DNA from 3 places in the Streptomyces sp. NPDC001914 genome. Region 1 is predicted to be linked to each of the others. Evidence: riboswitches for the same ligand, from Rfam matches in the RefSeq annotation. Region 1 holds a riboswitch; each other region holds the start of a gene.
What was found. A riboswitch is a leader RNA that binds a small molecule or an ion and turns the genes downstream of it on or off. The one in region 1 is predicted to bind cobalamin.
Positions count from the first base shown of each region.

Region 1 (6,350 bases):
TTCTGACGCTTCATCAGATACGAGAACTGATACCAGTTCCCGTCGGATGAGTCCACGGCACGGACACGACGGCGGAACGCCGTTCCCGCGGACGAGACGGTCGACTTGGGCTCCCATTGGAACCCGTTCTAGTTATAGTGGCGGGAATCGGCGATGGGTGGGAACGCATGACGCAGGTGACCGATCACGGCGGGGGCGTACGGTCGATCAGGGTCCCCATCCCGGACAACCCGCTCGGCCACACGCTGGTGTATCTGGTGGACACCGACGCGGGCCCCGTCCTCGTCGACACCGGCTGGGACGACCCGGCCTCCTGGGACACCCTCGCCGAGGGGATCACCGGCTGCGGGACCTCGGTCACGGAGATCCACGGCGTGGTCATCACCCACCACCACCCCGACCACCACGGCCTGTCGGGCCGGGTCCGGGAGGCTTCCGGCGCCTGGATCGCGATGCACGCCGCCGACGCGGCGATCGTCCGGCGCACCCGCGAGACCCGGCCCGAGGGCTGGTTCGCCTACATGGCCGCCAAGCTGACCGCCTCCGGCGCCCCGGACGACCACGTCGCCCCGCTCCGCGAGGCACCCCGCTCGCTCCGCCGCCCCAGCACGCTGCCCGGCTTCTCCCCCGCGCTGCCCGACCGCGAGATCGTCCCCGGCGAACTCCTGCCCCTGCCCGGCCGCCGGCTGCGCGCCGTCTGGACCCCCGGCCACACCCCCGGACACGTCTGCCTCCACCTGGAGGAGACCCACCCGGACCGGCTGCCCGGCAACGGACGCCTGTTCTCCGGCGACCACCTGCTGCCGAGGATCACCCCGCACATCGGCCTCTACGAGGACCCGGACACCCATGGACGCCCTCCCTACGCGGGCGGCATCGAGGGCCTGGCGGAGATCGCCGACCCGCTCGGCGACTACCTCGACTCCCTGGAGCGCGTCGGCCGCCTCGGTCCCGCCGAGGTGCTCCCGGCCCACCAGCACGTGTTCACCGACGCCCCCTCCCGGGTCGCCGAGCTGCTCGCGCACCACGAGGAGCGGCTCACCGGCCTGCTCGCCCTGCTCGCCGAACCGCTCACGCCCTGGCAGCTCGCCACCCGCATGGAGTGGAACCGCCCCTGGGCGGACATCCCCTACGGATCACGGAACATCGCGGTCTCCGAGGCCGAGGCCCACATCCGCCGCCTGGTGAAACTGGGCCGGGCGGAGGCGGTACCGGGCAGCGACCCGGTGACGTACACGGCGGTCTGAGACCGCGGGACCCCGCCGGTCGGCTGCGCGGACGGGCCCGGCCGACGGTCGGCTGTCGGCCGGTGGTCGGCGGTCGGCGGCCGGCCGGTGGTCAGCGGCCGGCGGCCAGTCGGCGCCGGGTCGGCGCCCGCACAAGGATTCACCCGGCCCGCCGGCTCCCGCACCACCCCGCCGACCTCTCGGCCCGACAACTCCCGCAGCCGACCGCTCCCTTCAGCCCGCCGCCCCCTGCCCGACAACTCCCCCGACCCACCGCCCCTTCAGCCGACCGCTCCCGCCCCCTACGGCGCCCCCTCAGCCCAACAGCTCCCGTATCAACTCATCAGCCTCGCCGAGGAGTTCGACCTCCCGCGTGCTCATCGTCGGGTTGGCCGCACGGCGCCGGCCCGCCTCCACGAGGCCCGCCTCCGTCACCTGGTCCTCGTTCCCGTCGAGCAGCGCCTCCAGCGTCTCCCCGGCCACGTCCCCGATGCTCTCGCCGCCGACGGCGACCTGAGCGAGGATCACGGCGGACATCGCCCAGTCCAGACCGGGCGCCCCCTCCTCGGCGTTGGACCAGTCGATGACCTTCGGCCCGTCCGGGGTGAGCATCACGTTGTCGGGGTGCAGGTCCAGATGAAGGACCCGCACGGCCGGGTCGTCCGAGAGCCGGGCGGGCACGGCGTGCAGCTTGCGCAGCAGCCTGGCCAGAGTGAGACCCGCCTCCTGCGCGGACAGCAGGCCCTGGCCGAAGGCCTCCAGCATGGTCGGCCCCGACAGCCGCTCCATCACCAGGTCCCCGCGGGTCGCGGCCCGCCCGCCCGGCACCGGATAGCCGTGCGAGCGCACGTGCTGCATCACCGCCGCCTCGGCCGCCGCGTCGCCCCAGCCCGCGCGGTCCCGCCGCAGCACCCACGCCTCGTCGATCTCGTAGACGTCCGCCGAACGCCCCGAGCCGAGCAGTCTCCCCGTTCGCATGGCCCGAACCTAGCGGATGTCGTCCAGGTCACCCCGGGCCAGTGCCGCACGCGACAACCGGGGGCTTCGGACCGGCCGGTAGAGTGTGCGCGTCGTCATCACACCCTTACGAGGAGAAGCCGGTGCAAATCCGGCGCTGACCCGCAACCGTGAGCCACTTCGGTGGTGAGCCGGATCGCCTCGCACGGGACGTGACCGGCTCGTGCCCTCGGCAGCCCGCCGACGGCCGGCACCGTCGAGGGATACGGAGCCGGAGCCGCCCGGATGCCTCAGCGTGCCCGGTGCTGCCCGGCTCCCCGCAGGGAGAGTCATGTCTGTTCGCCGCACCGCAGCGGTACTGGCCGCCACCGCCGTCATCGGGGCGGTGATCGCCCCGGCAGCATCCGCCGCCGACTCGTCCCCGTCTCCGTCACCCTCGGTGGCACTCCCCTCGGGTCTGTTCGGCTCCGCCGATCCGACCTACGACGGCGTGTGGCGCCAGTCGCTCGCGCTGCTCGCCCAGCACACCGTCGGCGTGAAGCCCGCGGTCAAGGCCGTGGACTGGCTGACCGGCCAGCAGTGCGCGAACGGCGCCTTCGCCGCCTACCGCGCCGACGCGAGTGCCGCGTGCGACGCGAAGACCCAGGTCGACACCAACAGCACCGCGGCCGCCGTCCAGGCGCTCGGCGCCCTCGGCGGCCACGACGACGCCACCGGCAAGGCCATCACCTGGCTCAAGTCCGCGCAGAACAAGGACGGCGGCTGGGGCTACATGGCCGGCGGCCCCAGCGACACCAACTCGACGTCCGTCGTGATCGGCGCGCTGAAGGCGGTCGGCACGAAGCCCGCGAGCGTCACCAAGGACGGCAAGTCCCCCTCCGACGCCCTGGTGAAGCTGTCGACGTCGTGCGAGGACGAGGGCGACGGCGCCTTCGCCTACCAGCCCGACAAGAAGGGCAAGCTGGCCGCGAACGCGGACGCGACCGCGGCGGGCGTGACGGCCGGCATGGGCCAGGGCTTCGTGGCGGCGACCGGCAACGCCTTCGACCTCACGGGCTGCCACATCGGCGACACCCCCAACCTGGCGGACGCCGCCGGCAACGGCGCCAACTATCTCGCCAAGGCGATGGCGAAGACCTCGTACCTGAAGTCCGCGCTCCCCGGCGCGGACGACCAGCCCGACTACGGCAACACGGCCGACGCGGTCGTGGCCCTGGCCGCCATCGGTGCGACGAAGGACGCACAGAAGCCGCTCGCCTGGCTGGAGAAGAACTCCGCGGACTGGGCGGCCAAGTCCGGCCCGGCCGCGTACGCGCAGCTCATCTTCGCCGCGCACGCCACCGGCACCGACCCGCGCGCCTTCGGCGGCAAGGACCTCGTCGCGCAGCTCAACGCCACGGGCCCGGCGCCGGCCGCGGCCGGTGCCTCGGCGAGCCCGAGCGGGAAGAAGGACGAGGAGAAGAAGGACGACGGCAACGGGCTCGGCGTCTGGTGGATCGTCGGCGTCGGCCTGGTCGCGGGCATCGGTGTCGGCTTCCTGATCAGCGGCCGCAAGAAGCAGCAGCAGCTGTGACCGGCCGTCGGACGACCGCGCCCGCTCTGGCCCTGGCGCTGGCCCTCCTGCTCCTCGTCCTCGGTGGCGCGGGGCAGGCCCGGGCGACCGGCTACCGCTACTGGTCCTTCTGGGACCTGACCGGCGGAAAGTGGACGTACGCCACTCAGGGTCCGTCGACCGCGCGGCCGTCCGACGGTGACGTCCAGGGCTTCCGCTTCGCGGTGAGCGAGGACTCCCAGCACGCCGTGCAGCCGCGCGGGGAAAGGGAGTTCGCCGCGATATGCGCCAAGACGCCCGCCCAGCACGGCAAGAAGCGGGTGGCCCTGGTCATCGACCCGGGCACGGAGGCCGACGCACCGTCCGGCGAACGTCCGCCGTCCGCGCGCACCGCCTGTGCCGTGGTCGCCCCCGACGCGAGCACGGCCGAGGCCCTGGCCGAGGTCGCGAGGCCGCTGCGCTACGACACCAACGCCCTGCTGTGCGCCATAACCGGCTACCCCCGTACGGGCTGCGGCGACCCGGTCGCGGCCGGCGGGCCGACCGCGTCCGCCCGCCCGCACGCCTCCGAGCCGGCCCACCAGGGCCCGTCGGTGGGCCTGTTGGCGGGAGCGGCCGCGGTCGCGGCGCTGGGCGCGGCGGGTGTCTGGCAGGCCCGTCGGCGCAAGGGCTAGGCACAGCTCATGACCGTGCCGTCGCCGGATGCCCGCACCGTGCCCCGCCCCCGCCCCCGCCTCCGCGTCGGCGCGGGCGGTACCAGCCGTGCCGCCCGTACCCTCCCCCCGGTGGCGGCGCGCGCCAACGCCCTGCATCCCGGGGCCTGGTGGATCTGGGCCCTCGGCCTCGGCACGGCCGCCTCCCGCACCACCAACCCGCTCCTGCTCGCGCTGCTCATGGCGGTGGCGGGCTACGTGGTGGCCACCCACCGCACCGACGCCCCCTGGGCCCGTTCCTACACCGCGTTCGTGAAGCTGGCGGCGGCCGTCCTCGTCATCCGTCTGGGCTTCGCCGTCTTCCTCGGCTCACCGATCCCCGGCACGCACGTGATCGTCACGCTGCCCGAGATCCCCCTCCCGCACTGGGCACAGGGGGTACGCATCGGCGGCCGGGTCACCGCCGAGGGCCTGCTCTTCTCGCTCTACGACGGCCTGAAGCTGGCCGCCCTCCTCGTCTGCGTCGGCGCGGCCAACGCCCTGGCGAACCCGGCACGGCTGCTCAAGTCGCTGCCGGGAGCGCTGTACGAGGCGGGCGTCGCGGTGGTCGTCGCGCTGACCTTCGCGCCGCATCTGATCGCCGACGTCCAGCGGCTGCGCGCCGCACGCCGGCTCCGCGGCCGCCCCGACCGGGGGCTGCGCGGCCTGCTGCACGTCGGACTCCCCGTCCTGGAGGGGGCGTTGGAGCGTTCGGTCGCACTGGCGGCCGCGATGGACGCACGCGGGTACGGGCGCACCGCACAGGTCCCGGCCTCGGTGCGGCGCACCACCGGAGCCCTCACCCTGGGCGGCCTGCTCGGTGTCTGCGCCGGGACCTACGGACTGCTGACCGCGGCGGGCGACAGCTACGGCCTGCCGGTCCTGCTGGCCGGGCTCGCCGCCGCGCTCGGCGGCCTGTGGCTGGGCGGCCGCCGCTCACCGCGGACCCGGTACCGGCCCGATCTCTGGGGCGTCCGGGCCTGGCTGGTCGCCGGGTCGGGCGTGGCGGTCGCGGCCCTGATGATCGCGGCCGCCTCCCAGGACACCGCCGCGCTGCGCCCCGGCGTCGTCCCTCTGGTCGCCCCCACTCTTCCCCTCTGGCCGGCGGCGGCGATCCTGCTCGGCCTGCTCCCCGCCTTCACGGCCCCGGCCGTCCGGCGAACCCCTGCCTCCGAGGAGTCATCGTGATCCGCTTCGAGGATGTCTCCGTGACGTACGACGGGGCGGCCGAACCCTCCGTCCGCGGCGTGGACTTCGAGGTGCCGGAGGGCGAACTGGTCCTGCTGGTCGGCCCGTCCGGGGTCGGCAAGTCGACGGTGCTGGGCGCGGTGAGCGGACTGGTCCCGCACTTCACCGGCGGAACGCTGCGCGGCCGGGTCACCGTCGCGGGGCGGGACACCCGTACCCACAAGCCGCGCGAACTGGCGGACGTGGTCGGCACGGTGGGCCAGGATCCGCTGTCCCACTTCGTGACGGACACGGTGGAGGACGAACTCGCCTACGGCATGGAGTCGCTGGGTCTGGCACCCGCCGTGATGCGCCGCCGGGTCGAGGAGACCCTCGACCTCCTGTCGCTGGCCGAGCTGCGCGACCGCCCGATCGCCACCCTGTCCGGCGGCCAGCAGCAGCGGGTCGCGATCGGTTCGGTGCTGACCCCGCACCCGCGGGTCCTGGTCCTCGACGAGCCCACCTCGGCGCTGGACCCCGGGGCCGCCGAGGAGGTCCTCGCCGTCCTGCAGCGTCTGGTCCACGACCTCGGCACCACGGTCCTGATGGCCGAGCACCGCCTGGAGCGCGTCGTCCAGTACGCCGACCGGCTCGCCCTGCTGCCCGCGCCGGGGGCACCGCTGACGCTCGGCACCCCCGCCGAGATCATGGCCGTCTCCCCCGTCCGCCCGCCGGTGGTGGACCTCGGCCGCCTGG
Region 1 covers NZ_JBIASW010000008.1:40,707-47,056, reverse strand. The annotation lists gene ACFYYF_RS22955 (MBL fold metallo-hydrolase) at 168-1,247, shown strand; gene ACFYYF_RS22950 (phosphotransferase) at 1,542-2,204, opposite strand; cobalamin riboswitch at 2,275-2,405, shown strand; gene ACFYYF_RS22945 (prenyltransferase/squalene oxidase repeat-containing protein) at 2,515-3,756, shown strand; gene ACFYYF_RS22940 (SCO2322 family protein) at 3,753-4,409, shown strand; gene ACFYYF_RS22935 (CbiQ family ECF transporter T component) at 4,419-5,615, shown strand; gene ACFYYF_RS22930 (ABC transporter ATP-binding protein) at 5,612-6,350, shown strand, end outside.

Region 2 (6,350 bases), on a different contig from region 1:
GGCGTTCGCGGGAGGGGCCGCGGCGAACCCGGCGACGCCGAGGGCCAGGGCGGGGAGGGCGGCGGTGAGCAGTCTTCGCAGGCTCCGGGCGGGTCTGCCCGAGGGGGTGGGGCGCTGGGAACGCATGGGGGTGTCGCCTCCGTCGGTTCTGGGCCGGTGCCGCTCGGGCCCGGGTGGGGCCGTTCGTGGCGCCATGGCCGGAAGTGGGGTTCTCGGCGCTCTGAAACGGCAGCCGGTGACGCGCGTAGCGCGAACGTGGGAGAGACGCGTCATGGGCATGCCAATTCAGTCGTCCCGGTGTGCCGCGGTGCGCGGTGTGGCGGGACGGCCAGAACGTAACCGGGGGGAACGACGTGCGAACAGGCGTGCCGGAAGAACTTTGCCGCTCCATGGACGGGGATTGGCACGGCGATTGGAGGCGCGCGGGCAGTACGTGACGAAAGCCGGGCCGCAACGGGCGGCCCGGCTCTCACCAGTGACGAACGGTCAGAAAGACCTGACCGCTCAGAAGTCCTCGTCGAAGTCGACGGTGCCCTCCACCGCGACCTGGTACGCGGACGGGCGGCGCTCGAAGAAGTTGGTCAGCTCCTGGACACCCTGGAGCTCCATGAAGGAGAACGGGTTCTCGGAGCCGTACACCGGCGCGAAGCCCAGCCGCTGGAGGCGCTGGTCCGCCACGCACTCCAGGTACTGCCGCATCGAGTCGGTGTTCATGCCCGGCAGGCCTTCGCCGCACAGGTCACGGCCGAACTGCAGCTCCGCCTCGACGGCCTCGCGCAGCATGTCCGTCACCTGCTCCTGGAGCAGGTCGTCGAACAGCTCCGGCTCCTCCTTGCGGACGGTGTCGACCACCTCGAAGGCGAAGCTCATGTGCATCGTCTCGTCGCGGAACACCCAGTTGGTGCCGGTCGCCAGGCCGTGCAGCAGACCCCGGCTGCGGAACCAGTAGACGTACGCGAAGGCCCCGTAGAAGAAGAGTCCCTCGATGCACGCGGCGAAGCAGATCAGGTTCAGCAGGAAGCGCCGGCGGTCCGCCTTGGTCTCCAGCCGGTCCAGCTTCTCCACCGAGTCCATCCACTTGAAGCAGAACTGCGCCTTCTCGCGGATGGAGGGGATGTTCTCGACCGCGTCGAAGGCCGCCGCGCGGTCGTCCGGGTCGGGCAGGTAGGTGTCGAGCAGCGTCAGATAGAACTGGACGTGCACGGCCTCCTCGAAGAGCTGACGGCTCAAGTAGAGCCGCGCCTCGGGGGAGTTGATGTGCTTGTACAGCGTCAGCACCAGGTTGTTCGCCACGATCGAGTCGCCCGTCGCGAAGAACGCGACCAGCCGGCCGATCATGTGCTGCTCACCCGGCGTCAGCTTCGCGAGGTCGGCGACGTCCGAGTGGAGGTCGACCTCCTCGACGGTCCAGGTGTTCTTGATCGCGTCCCGGTAGCGCTCGTAGAAGTCCGGGTAGCGCATGGGACGCAGGGTGAGTTCGAATCCCGGGTCCAGGAGGTTCTTCTCGGACACAGCCTTCTCGGTGTTCGTGTCGCTCATTACTGGCATGCCTCGCAGGACTCGGGGTTCTCCAGGGAGCAGGCGACGGCGTCGGGGTCGGCCGCCTGCTGGACGGGGATGGTGGTCTCGGGCCGCGCCTGGGCCTGGGCCGCGCGGGCGATGCGCGTCGCCGGGCGCGAACGCAGGTAGTACGTCGTCTTCAGCCCCGCCTTCCAGGCGTACGCGTACATCGAGGAGAGCTTGCCGATGGTCGGCGTCTCCAGGAACAGGTTCAGCGACTGCGCCTGGTCCAGGAACGGGGTGCGGGCGGCGGCCATGTCGATCAGTCCGCGCTGCGGGATCTCCCACGCCGTGCGGTACAGGTCGCGCACGTCCTGCGGGACCCAGGTGAAGCCCTGGACCGAGCCGTTGGACTCGCGCAGCGCCTCACGGGTCTGCGCGTCCCACACGCCGAGCTCCTTCAGCTCGGCCACCAGGTAGGAGTTGACCTGAAGGAACTCGCCGGAGAGCGTCTCGCGCTTGAACAGGTTCGACACCTGCGGCTCGATGCACTCGTACACGCCCGCGATGGAGGCGATGGTGGCGGTGGGCGCGATCGCGAGGAGCAGCGAGTTGCGCATGCCGACCGCGGCGATCCGCTCACGCAGGGCCGCCCAGCGCTCCGGCCAGTTCAGCTCGACGTCGAAGTGGTCCGGGTGCAGGACGCCCCGGGCGGTACGGGTCTTCTCCCAGGCCGGGAGGGGCCCGTTGCGCTCGGCGAGGTCCGCGGAGGCCTCGTACGAGGCGAGCATGATCCGCTCGGCGATACGGGTGGACAGCGCGCGGGCCTCGGGCGAGTCGAACGGGATCCGCAGCTTGAAGAAGACGTCCTGCAGACCCATCGCGCCGAGACCGACCGGACGCCACTTGGCGTTCGAGCGGCCCGCCTGCTCGGTCGGGTAGAAGTTGATGTCCACCACGCGGTCGAGGAAGGTCACCGCGGTGCGCACGGTCGCATCGAGCCGCTCCCAGTCGATGTCCCCGCCGGTCACGAACGCGCCCAGGTTGACCGAACCCAGGTTGCAGACCGCCGTCTCCCCGTCGTCCGTGACCTCCAGGATCTCGGTGCACAGGTTCGAGGAGTGGACCGTGTGGCCCGGCTCCGCCGTCTGGTTGGCGGTGCGGTTGGCGGCGTCCTTGAAGGTCATCCAGCCGTTGCCGGTCTGCGCCAGGGTGCGCATCATGCGGCCGTACAGGTCGCGCGCCGGGATGGTCTTCCTGGCGAGGCCCGCCTCCTCCGCCTTGCGGTAGGCCGCGTCGAACTCGTCGCCCCACAGGTCGACCAGCTCCGGCACGTCGGCGGGGGAGAACAGCGACCAGACGGCGTCCTCGTTCACCCGGCGCATGAACTCGTCCGGGATCCAGTGCGCGAGGTTCAGGTTGTGCGTACGCCGGGCGTCCTCACCGGTGTTGTCGCGCAGCTCCAGGAACTCCTCGATGTCGGAGTGCCAGGTCTCCAGGTAGACCGCCGCCGCGCCCTTGCGCCGGCCGCCCTGGTTCACCGCGGCGACCGAGGCGTCGAGGGTCTTCAGGAACGGGACGATGCCGTTGGAGTGCCCGTTGGTGCCGCGGATCAGCGAACCGCGGCTGCGGATACGGGAGTACGACAGGCCGATGCCGCCGGCGTGCTTCGACAGCCGGGCCACCTGGTGGTAGCGGTCGTAGATGGAGTCCAGCTCGTCCAGCGGGGAGTCGAGGAGATAGCAGGACGACATCTGGGGGTGCCGCGTACCGGAGTTGAAGAGCGTGGGGGAGGAGGGCAGGTAGTCGAGGCGGCTCATGAGCCGGTAGAGCGCGGCGACCTCCTCCACGGAGCGGACGGTGTCGTCCTCCGCGAGACCTGAGGCCACCCGCAGCATGAAGTGCTGGGGCGTCTCGACGACCTTGCGGGTGATCGGGTGCCGGAGCAGATAGCGGCTGTGCAGCGTGCGCAGCCCGAAGTAGCCGAACCGGTCGTCGCCCTCGGCATCGATCAGCGCGTCGAGGCGGGCCGTGTGCAGCCGCACGAACGCGGCCGTACGGTCGGCGATCAGACCCTCGCGGTGGCCGACGGCGACCGACTCGGAGAAGGTGCTCACGCCCTGCGAGGCGGCCTCGGCGGCGATCGTGATCGCGAGCAGCCGGGCGGCCAGCCGGGAGTAGGCGGGGTCCTCGGAGATGAGACCCGCGGCCGCCTCGGTGGCCAGTTCGCGCAGCTCGGCCTCGTCGGCGCGGGCGGACCGGCCGCGCAGCGCCGCGGCGGCGACCCGGCCGGGGTCGGCGTCGGGGAGGTCGGCGGTCAGATCCGTCAGGGTCCGCAGCAGCGCGGTCCCGGGACCGTCGGTCTCCACCGGGGCCTGCTGCGCGGTCACTGAAGCCGGATCGGCTGGCGCGATGGTCACGTGGGCTCTCCTCGCTCGGCACGGGGCCTTGCGGGCGGGCACGGGGCACACGGGAGCGCTTTCGGGCAGCAGCGCACCGCGTCCACCGGCCCATTCCGCGAGGCCCGGACGTCGTCGGCACCCGGGCCGGACGGCCGGGGCGCGCTGTCGGCAGGTCCTCGGACTGACGCGAGTACGGGCACACGCAGACGCGAACACGCACAAGTACACCGTTGCGGGACAGTTCCGGATTCGCACCGGATTCCCCTGCGGCGACAGCGACCATGAGCATACATCTTGTGCCGGGCTTCGGGACTGCCCCCACATGTTGTGTCCGCTCGGTGTCCGAGAGCGCTACGGAGCGTGCCGGAGCGTCAACTCGTAAGTGAGCAGCCGGATGTCGTCGAGCTCCGGGAGGGGGTTCCAGTCGCGGTCCGGGGTGCGCGTGAAGCCGAGGCGTTCGTAGAGGCGGTGGGCGCCGTGCATGGTGCGCTGGGTGGACAGGACGAGGCGCGCGCAGCCCTCCACGGCCCGTGCCCGCCCGACACAGGCACGTACCAGGGCCTCGCCCGCTCCCCGGCCGCGGGCCTCCCGCGCGACCGCGAGCATCCGGATCTCCGCCTCCCCGGCCCGCGCGAAGTCGGCCATGGGACCGGCGTCCGCCACGAAGGTCACGCTGCCGAGCACCCGGTCCCCCTCGGCGGCGACCAGTACCTCGGCGACGGCCGCGCGTCCCGCGACGTCCCGCAGCCGTCCCAGGTACGCGTCGCTCTCCCCGAAGTCGAGCAGCCCGTCCCCGAGATAGGCCTGGGCCGCGATCTCGCCGACGACGGGGTACTCCTCGGGCCGGGCCGGCCGGATGACGATGTCCATGCGGGCGAGTGTGCCCGACCGGCAGGACGAAGGGCCGCCGGTTTTCCTCAAACCGGCAGGGCGAAGAGCTGCCGCTCTCCTCCGGCCGGTACGGCGAAGGGCTGCGGGTTCGCCTCCGGCCGGTACGGACGGGCCGCGGGTTTTCATCCGGCCGGTACGGCGAAGGGCCGCGCGTCTTCCTCCGGCCGGTACGGCGAAGGGCTGCGGGTTCTCATCCGGACGGTACGGCGAAGGGCCGCCGGCTTCTCATCCGGCCGGTACGGCGAAGGGCCGCCGGCTTCTCCTCCGGCGGCCCTTCGTCGTGCGCTCGTGTCTCCTGGTGGCTCGTCCCTAGTGGCTCGCCTCCGCCGCGGCCGGCGGGAGCTCGGTCTCGACGCCCGGATCACCCGCGTCGGCCGTGTAGTCGCCGGGCGAGGTCTCGTCCACGCCCTCCGGGGCCTTGAGCGCCCTGAGGACGAAGGTCAGGACGACGGTCACGGCCACGTTCAGGACGAACGCCGTCAGACCGATGTACCCGATCTCCCCGATGCCGGGGATCTCCTTCGCGCTGCCGCCGAAGTGCTTCTGCGTCGGGGAGGCCACCCCGTAGGCGGCGATCGTGCCGTAGAGCATGCCGACCGCCCAGCCGCCCAGCAGCGCCCAGCGGTGGAACCAGCGGGTGAACAGCCCGCCGACCAGCGAGGGGAAGGTCTGCAGGATCCAGATGCCGCCCAGCAGCTGGAAGTTGATCGCGACGGTCTTGTCCATGGTCAGGACGAAGGCCAGGGCGCCCACCTTCACCAGCAGCGAGACCAGCTTGGAGACCCGGGTCTCCTGGCGCGGGGTCGCGGCCGGGTTGATGAAGTCCTTGTAGATGTTGCGGGTGAAGAGGTTCGCCGCCGCGATCGACATGATGGCCGCCGGGACGAGCGCGCCGATGCCGATGGCGGCGAAGGCGACGCCCGCGAACCAGGCGGGGAACATGTTCTCGAAGAGCTGGGGGATGGCGAGCTGGCCGTTGGTGACCTTCACGCCCGCCGCGATCGCCATGAACCCGAGCAGGGCGAGCAGACCCAGCATCAGCGAGTACAGCGGCAGGATCGTGGTGTTGCGGCGGATCACCTCCCGGCTGCGGCCGGACAGCGTCGCGGTGACCGAGTGCGGGTACATGAACAGGGCCAGCGCCGAGCCGAGCGCGAGGGTGGCGTACGTCCACTGGCCGGCCTCGGCGGGGACGACCCCGCCGGCGCCCGCGGCCGTGTACTTGTCGCTCGCCGCCTTGAAGATCTCGTCGAAGCCGCCCAGCTTGATCGGGATGTAGATGATCGCCACCGCGATCACGATGTAGATCAGGGTGTCCTTCACGAACGCGATCAGCGCGGGGGCTCGCAGACCCGAGGAGTAGGTGTACGCGGCCAGCACACCGAAGGCGATGAGCAGCGGCAGGTCCTTGACGAACCAGTTGGTGCTGTCGCCGCCGCCCACGCCCATCACGTCCAGGACGGCCTGGATGCCGACGAGTTGGAGCGCGATGTAGGGCATGGTGGCGAGGATGCCGGTGACGGCCACGGCGAGGGACAGGCCCTTGGAGCCGAAGCG
Region 2 covers NZ_JBIASW010000002.1:827,511-833,860, forward strand. The annotation lists gene ACFYYF_RS08695 (putative Ig domain-containing protein) at 1-126, opposite strand, end outside; gene ACFYYF_RS08700 (ribonucleotide-diphosphate reductase subunit beta) at 505-1,539, opposite strand; gene ACFYYF_RS08705 (ribonucleoside-diphosphate reductase subunit alpha) at 1,539-3,920, opposite strand; cobalamin riboswitch at 4,052-4,201, opposite strand; gene ACFYYF_RS08710 (GNAT family N-acetyltransferase) at 4,254-4,772, opposite strand; gene mctP (monocarboxylate uptake permease MctP) at 5,103-6,350, opposite strand, start outside.
Region 2: it holds a riboswitch for cobalamin, as region 1 does, so the genes downstream of both, ACFYYF_RS08705 (ribonucleoside-diphosphate reductase subunit alpha) here and ACFYYF_RS22945 (prenyltransferase/squalene oxidase repeat-containing protein) in region 1, are expected to answer to the same signal.

Region 3 (6,350 bases), on a different contig from region 1:
GCTCGCGGCGGACGGTGTCGGCGACCTCGCGGACGCCATCACCGAGTCCTTCGGCTCCTTCGCCGGTTTCAAGGCCCAGCTCACCAAGGCCTCCGCGACCACGCAGGGTTCGGGCTGGGGTGTGCTCGCGTACGAGCCCCTGAGCGGGCGGCTGATCGTCGAGCAGGTCTACGACCACCAGGGCAACGTGGGTCAGGGCTCGACCCCGATCCTCGTCTTCGACGCCTGGGAGCACGCCTTCTACCTCCAGTACAAGAACCAGAAGGTCGACTTCATCGACGCGATGTGGGCCGTCGTCAACTGGCAGGACGTGGCCCGGCGTTACGCAGCGGCCAAGGAGCGCGGCGACAGCCTGCTGCTCGCACCGTGAGCACGGCGGGCGCGGCGTGACGCCGTGAGCGCGTCCCCGGCCGCGTCCGCGCGGACGTCCTGCTCGTGATCGTCTTCTCAACCTTCACCCGCAGGCGGTACGACGGAAGGGCTCCCACACGGACATGACGTGTGGGAGCCCTTCCGTCTCGGGGCCGGGGTCAGCGGCCGGAGAGTTCCTCACGGACGGTGCGGGCGGCGGCGACCAGGTTCTCCAGCGAGGCGCGGGTCTCGGGCCAGCCGCGGGTCTTCAGACCGCAGTCGGGGTTGACCCACAACCGCTCGGCGGGGATGGCCCTCAGCCCCGAACGCAGCAGTTCGGCGGCTTCCGCACTGCTCGGGACGCGCGGCGAGTGGATGTCGTACACGCCGGGTCCGGCCTCGCGCGGGTAACCGTGCGCGGCGAGTTCACGGGCGACCTGCATGTGCGAGCGGGCGGCTTCGAGACTGATGACGTCGGCGTCGAGATCGTCGATGGCCTGGACGACGTCCCCGAACTCGGCGTAGCACATGTGCGTGTGGATCTGGGTGTCCGGCCGGACACCCGCGGTGGTGAGACGGAACGCCTCGGTGGCCCAGGCCAGGTAGGCGGGCCGGCCGGAGGAGCGCAGCGGGAGGGTTTCGCGCAGTGCGGGTTCGTCGACCTGGATGACCGAAGTCCCGGACGCCTCGAGGTCGTTCACCTCCTCGCGCAGCGCGAGGGCGACCTGCCGGGCGGTGTCGCCGAGCGGCTGGTCGTCGCGGACGAAGGACCAGGCGAGCATGGTGACCGGTCCGGTGAGCATGCCCTTGACCGGCTTGGTGGTGAGGGACTGGGCGTACGTCGTCCAGCGCACCGTCATCGGCTCGGGGCGGGAGATGTCACCGGCCAGGATCGGCGGACGGACATAGCGCGTGCCGTAGGACTGCACCCAGCCATGCTGCGTGGCCAGGTATCCCGTCAGCTGCTCGGCGAAGTACTGGACCATGTCGTTGCGTTCGGCCTCGCCGTGCACGAGGACGTCCAGGCCGGTCTTCTCCTGGAAGGAGATCACCTCCCGGATCTCGGACTTGATGCGCTCCTCGTAGCCGGCCGTGCCGATACGCCCGGTCCGCAGATCGGCGCGGGCGGTGCGCAGTTCGCCTGTCTGCGGGAACGAGCCGATGGTCGTGGTGGGGAGCAGCGGCAGGCCCAGGTGGGTGCGCTGGGCCGCGGCCCGTTCGGCGTAGGGCTGGGAGCGTCGCGCGTCGGCCGCGGTGACGGCCTCGGTGCGGGCCCGTACGGCGGGATCGCGGGTGATGGCGGAGTGCGCGCGCGAGGCCAGGTCGGCTCGGTTCGCGGCGAGTTCGGCCGTGATGGTGTCGGTGCCGCGGCCCAACCCCTTGGCGAGGGTGACGATTTCGGCGCTCTTCTGCCGGGCGAAGGCGAGCCAGCGCAGGACCTGCGGCTCGATGTCCCGTTCGGCGGACGCGTCGAGGGGGACGTGGAGGAGGGAGCAGGAGGCGGCCACGTCGACCCGGTCGGCCAGGCCGAGCAGGGTGCCGAGCGTGGCCAGCGACTTGGCCAGATCGTTGATCCAGATGTTGCGCCCGTCGACCACGCCGGCGACCAGGCGTTTGCCGGGCAGTCCGCCGACGGCGGCCAGCGCGTCCAGGTTGGCGGCCGCGGCGCCGGTGAAGTCCAGCGCGAGACCTTCGACCGGGGCCTTGGCGAGGACCGGCAGGGCTTCGCCGAGCCGGTCGAAGTAGGAGGCCACCAGGAGCTTGGGCCGGTCGGAGAGGGTGCCGAGAACCCGGTAGGCGCGCTCGGCCGCCTTCAACTCTGCGGGGGTGCGGTCCTGGACGAGGGCGGGCTCGTCGAGCTGCGCCCATTCAGCGCCCGCCGCGCGCAGGTCGGCGAGGACCTCCGCGTACACCGGGAGCAGCCGGTCGAGCAGGGTGAGCGGGTCGAAGTCGGCAGCCACGTCGGGGGCCGGCTTGGCGAGCAGCAGATAGGTGACCGGACCGACGAGCACGGGGCGGGCCGCCGCTCCCAGGGCCAGGGCTTCGCGCAGCTCCGTGACCTGCTTGGTGGAGTCGGCCGAGAAGACGGTCTCCGGCCCCAGTTCCGGGACGAGGTAGTGGTAGTTGGTGTCGAACCACTTGGTCATCTCCAGGGGTGCCACGTCCTGGGTGCCGCGGGCCATGGCGAAGTACCCGTCGAGAGGATCACCGTCGACGGCTTCCCGGTGGCGCCCGGGGATCGCGCCGACCATGACCGTGGTGTCGAGGACGTGGTCGTAGAGGGAGAAGTCGCCGGTGGGGAGCTCGTCGATGCCGGCTCCTGCCAGCTGCCGCCAGTGGGCGCGGCGCAGTTCGGCAGCGGTGTCGCGGAGGGCGTCGGCGGTGACCCGGCCCTTCCAGTACCCCTCGATCGCCTTCTTCAGTTCCCGGTGCTGCCCCTGCCGGGGGTAGCCGTACAAGGTGGCCCGTGCGGGCGTGGCCGCGGGCTTGGTGGTCACGGAGATCTCCTTCGCGAGATGAATCCCTGAGATCCCGGAGACGGGACGAGAGCGCGAAGGGTGACGAACCGGACGGAGACCGGCCGCACGCCATGGAGCGCCGCCGTCCGCCTGGTATGTACGCCGACCCGCCCACGAGGTCACCGGAATGTCCGTGCGCGAGTGGTTCGCGTACGGGCAGTTGGCAGGTCTTCGGACTCGCGGGCACGCCCTCCCGACCGGAGGACACCTACTGGCCGTCGCTTCCCAGACCCGGTACGTCGGATCCAGTGCGTATGACGGCGGTCGTTCCCGCTCACCGCTGCGGGGCAGTCCCGGATTCCCACCGGGTTCCCTCTTGCGACGCATCCCGTCTGGCGGACGGGGCGAACCAGCTGCACTGCACAGCCTAGGGGGCAAAGCACTCGCGCGGCCGATCGCATCTGTCATCCGGATGGTGAGGTCGAACACGCGAAGGGCACGCGGGGGAGTGGCCATGGCGGGAAGTCCCCGTGGATCGACAAGGACGCAGGCCCGTTCGTCGGGAACTCCTGACCGTTCCACGAACTGACGGTCGGCAAGCTTGATAGCCTCCTCGGGCCAGTCGAGCCACATCCGAGGCCAGGGAATCCGGTGAGAATCCGGAACTGACGCGCAGCGGTGAGGGGAACGGGCGGGGCACGCGAGCCACTGGGAGACCGGGAAGGCGTCCCGTCCGGATGAACCCGAGTCCGAAGACCTGCTGGCACCTCCGCGCCCGCGCGAAGGAACGTCCGCAGGCCAGGCTCCGCGTACGAGCCCCGACACCGAGGCAGGCATGCCCGTGCTCCGTGCTGTTTCCCCTTCTCTCACATCAGCCCTGTCGCCCTCGGCCCGCAGGGGCTCGAAGCGCGACACCGAGGGCGTCGCGAAGTCCGTCGCCGCATCGTTCCCTTCGACCGCCGGCATCGGCAACGGCCACTGCGACGTTGCCGAACGCGAGCGGTTCGGTGCGTGACATGACGTCTCGACAGCGACCCGACGACGGTCCCGCGTTGCGCACCCCTGCCGAACCGGCACCGTGCCGGATCGTCGTCTGCCGGGACTGCTGCTGCGGAAGCCCGAAGGTCACCGGAGTGGATCACGCTCAGCAGACCGCGCGGCTGGCCGAGCAGGCACCCGTGCGGATCGCGGCCTGCCTCGACGTGTGCGAACACGCCAACGTGATCGTCGTCCAGCCCTCCACGGCCGCACGCGCCGCGGGCGCCCGCCCGGTCTGGCTCGGCCTCGTCAACGACCTCGACGCTACCGAGGACATCGCCGCCTGGGTACGAGCCGGCGGACCTGGCGTCGCCCCCTGCCCCGACATCCTCGACCTCTACGTCTTCACTCCGCCCCGGAGGGCGCGATGAGCGCGAGGGCCGGCAGCGCGCGCGTTGGGGAGTGGAGGTCGCCCGGGCGAGCCGGGCACGGAACGCTTAGCCGGGTGTGTCTCGCCGGTCCTTCTGGTGGTCCACCGGTCAGTGCAGGATGCTGACGGCACGGGCAATGACCAGGAGGGAGGTCAGGAGCGCGGCGACGCTCTGAACGCTCATCAGCAATTTCGCACGGGTGGACAGGGGCATTGTGTCGGTCGGGCTGAAGGCGGTGGAGTTCGTCACGGACACGTACAGGTAGTCCACGAGATCGGGCACCCAGTCAGAGGTGATGCTGGCGCCATCGGCGACCTCTTCCACCGCGTCGTCGTTCTCGTCCTGAGAGAAGCGGAAGTCCGCCAGCGGCAGCTCGTCGCGGCGGAGTTGCGTACGTGCCACCGGACCGCCACGGTCCAGTTCCCAGTAGGCGAGGCCGAAAGCGATGATGTTGGTGAGCCATACCTGCAGAGCGGCCACCAGCAAGGACCGGCCGTCCTTCACCTCGGCATGGACCAGCTCGTGGATGAGGATGCCGAGCGCGGTGAGATTGCTGGCCACGATGACGAGCACGAGAGCCAGCGAGTGGAACCTGAAGGTGGCGGTCTGCCGGGTGAGCCTCTTGGGGGTTGATCGCGATCAGCGGTACCAGGAGCAGTAGTTCCAAAGAGGGCAGTACATAGCGTGGTGCGATCAGGAGCTGCTGCGGCAGGGCCAGGTACAGGGTGATGGCGATGAGCGTGGCGACGACTCCCGGCAGTCGGGGTTCGCCGCGGCGTTCGTGCCGCGGGTGCTTGACGCGGGCTTCGGCCCGGCTCGTCACCATGGTGATGTCCTCCCGCGCGCGTCTGAACCCGGCGTTTCGTGATCGTCTACCCTTCCACGAGGTTTGCAGACCGGGCTGGTGTGGGTGGACGGGGGTTCGCGGGCGTGTCGCCCGGCGGATCAAGGCGGCGGCATGCCACGGAGCTGAGCGAGAACAGCCGCGTGCCGGCCTTGCGTCCGCGGGAACAGCGGGGTACAGGACGCCCAGGACGACATCCACGGCTGACATCGCCGACGCCGGACAGGGACGTCCCTCATCACGGTCCGTTACCCTTGGCGCGCCACGGCCGCCCGCGGAGATCCGGCCCGAACCCGCCCCCGGCATTGGTCCAGGAGCCAGTCCCACGATGGGTGACGATCCGTCAATCCATTCGCATCCAGACGCTCCGTCATCCACGGGGCATCCCCGGTTCCCGGTCGGTAGCGGCGTGGCGGTGGCGGGCGTAGGCGACGGCGAGGGAGAGCAGGCCTGCGGAGGTGGCACGGGAACATCAACGATCTCCAAGCCATCGGGGTCTCCGAACGTCCTGATCACGACGGCTTTCATCTCTGCTCCTCGGGTCGGCGGAAAGGCGGATCGCGGTTGCTGCGTTCGCGGGTCGAGCCGGCCCACGCATCCGTGCCATCACCGGCAAAGTGCCGGGACTTCGGGGAAAGCACCGCCAGTCTTCGGGTCACGTTCTGACGTCGACCGCCGGCCCCACAGGACACCGTGTTCTTGAGTCGCAGCACCTAGAGAACACCTGATGACCGGCGGTAGCCGGTCATCAGCCGCATCTTCGGTCAGGCACGCCAGACTGCTCCCAAACGGCGAACAGAATGCCCTGGAACACCAGCCGTCCGGATGCCGTTTGCGCCCGGGACAGCGAGTGCGGCGCTCGATCATTGGCAACAGCGGTTCGATCGTCGCCCGCACTCGTCCTCAACATGCCGGGGCTTCGGCCGAGCCGCCCCAAACCCCGGATCACCACTTCCGGAGCCATCCAGCCACCTCGAAGATCATTCCGCTGGGAATTCCAAGTCCGGGCTTCGGTGAGTGAGGCGGGAGAAATCGGAGACCCGGGAGTACTAGGTGTCGTCGCTGCGTGAGTCTGCTCCCGACTTCAGTACGTGGGCCGTGCGGCTGGGCGATCCCGCCCCACATTGGAGGTTTCGCGTGTCTGTTTCCACCTCGTCCAATCCGCTCGCCGAGTTGTCCGCTGCAGGAGTGTCGGTGTGGCTGGACGACCTGTCCCGCGAGCTGCTGGCCGGTGGCGAGCTGAATAGCTTGATCGCCGGCAAGCACGTAGTCGGGGTCACCACGAAT
Region 3 covers NZ_JBIASW010000004.1:231,850-238,199, reverse strand. The annotation lists gene ACFYYF_RS13680 (superoxide dismutase) at 1-370, shown strand, start outside; gene metE (5-methyltetrahydropteroyltriglutamate--homocysteine S-methyltransferase) at 531-2,849, opposite strand; cobalamin riboswitch at 3,015-3,239, opposite strand; cobalamin riboswitch at 3,413-3,590, shown strand; gene ACFYYF_RS13670 ((2Fe-2S) ferredoxin domain-containing protein) at 3,827-4,219, shown strand; gene ACFYYF_RS13665 (hypothetical protein) at 4,328-4,792, opposite strand; gene tal (transaldolase) at 6,201-6,350, shown strand, end outside.
Region 3: it holds a riboswitch for cobalamin, as region 1 does, so the genes downstream of both, metE (5-methyltetrahydropteroyltriglutamate--homocysteine S-methyltransferase) here and ACFYYF_RS22945 (prenyltransferase/squalene oxidase repeat-containing protein) in region 1, are expected to answer to the same signal.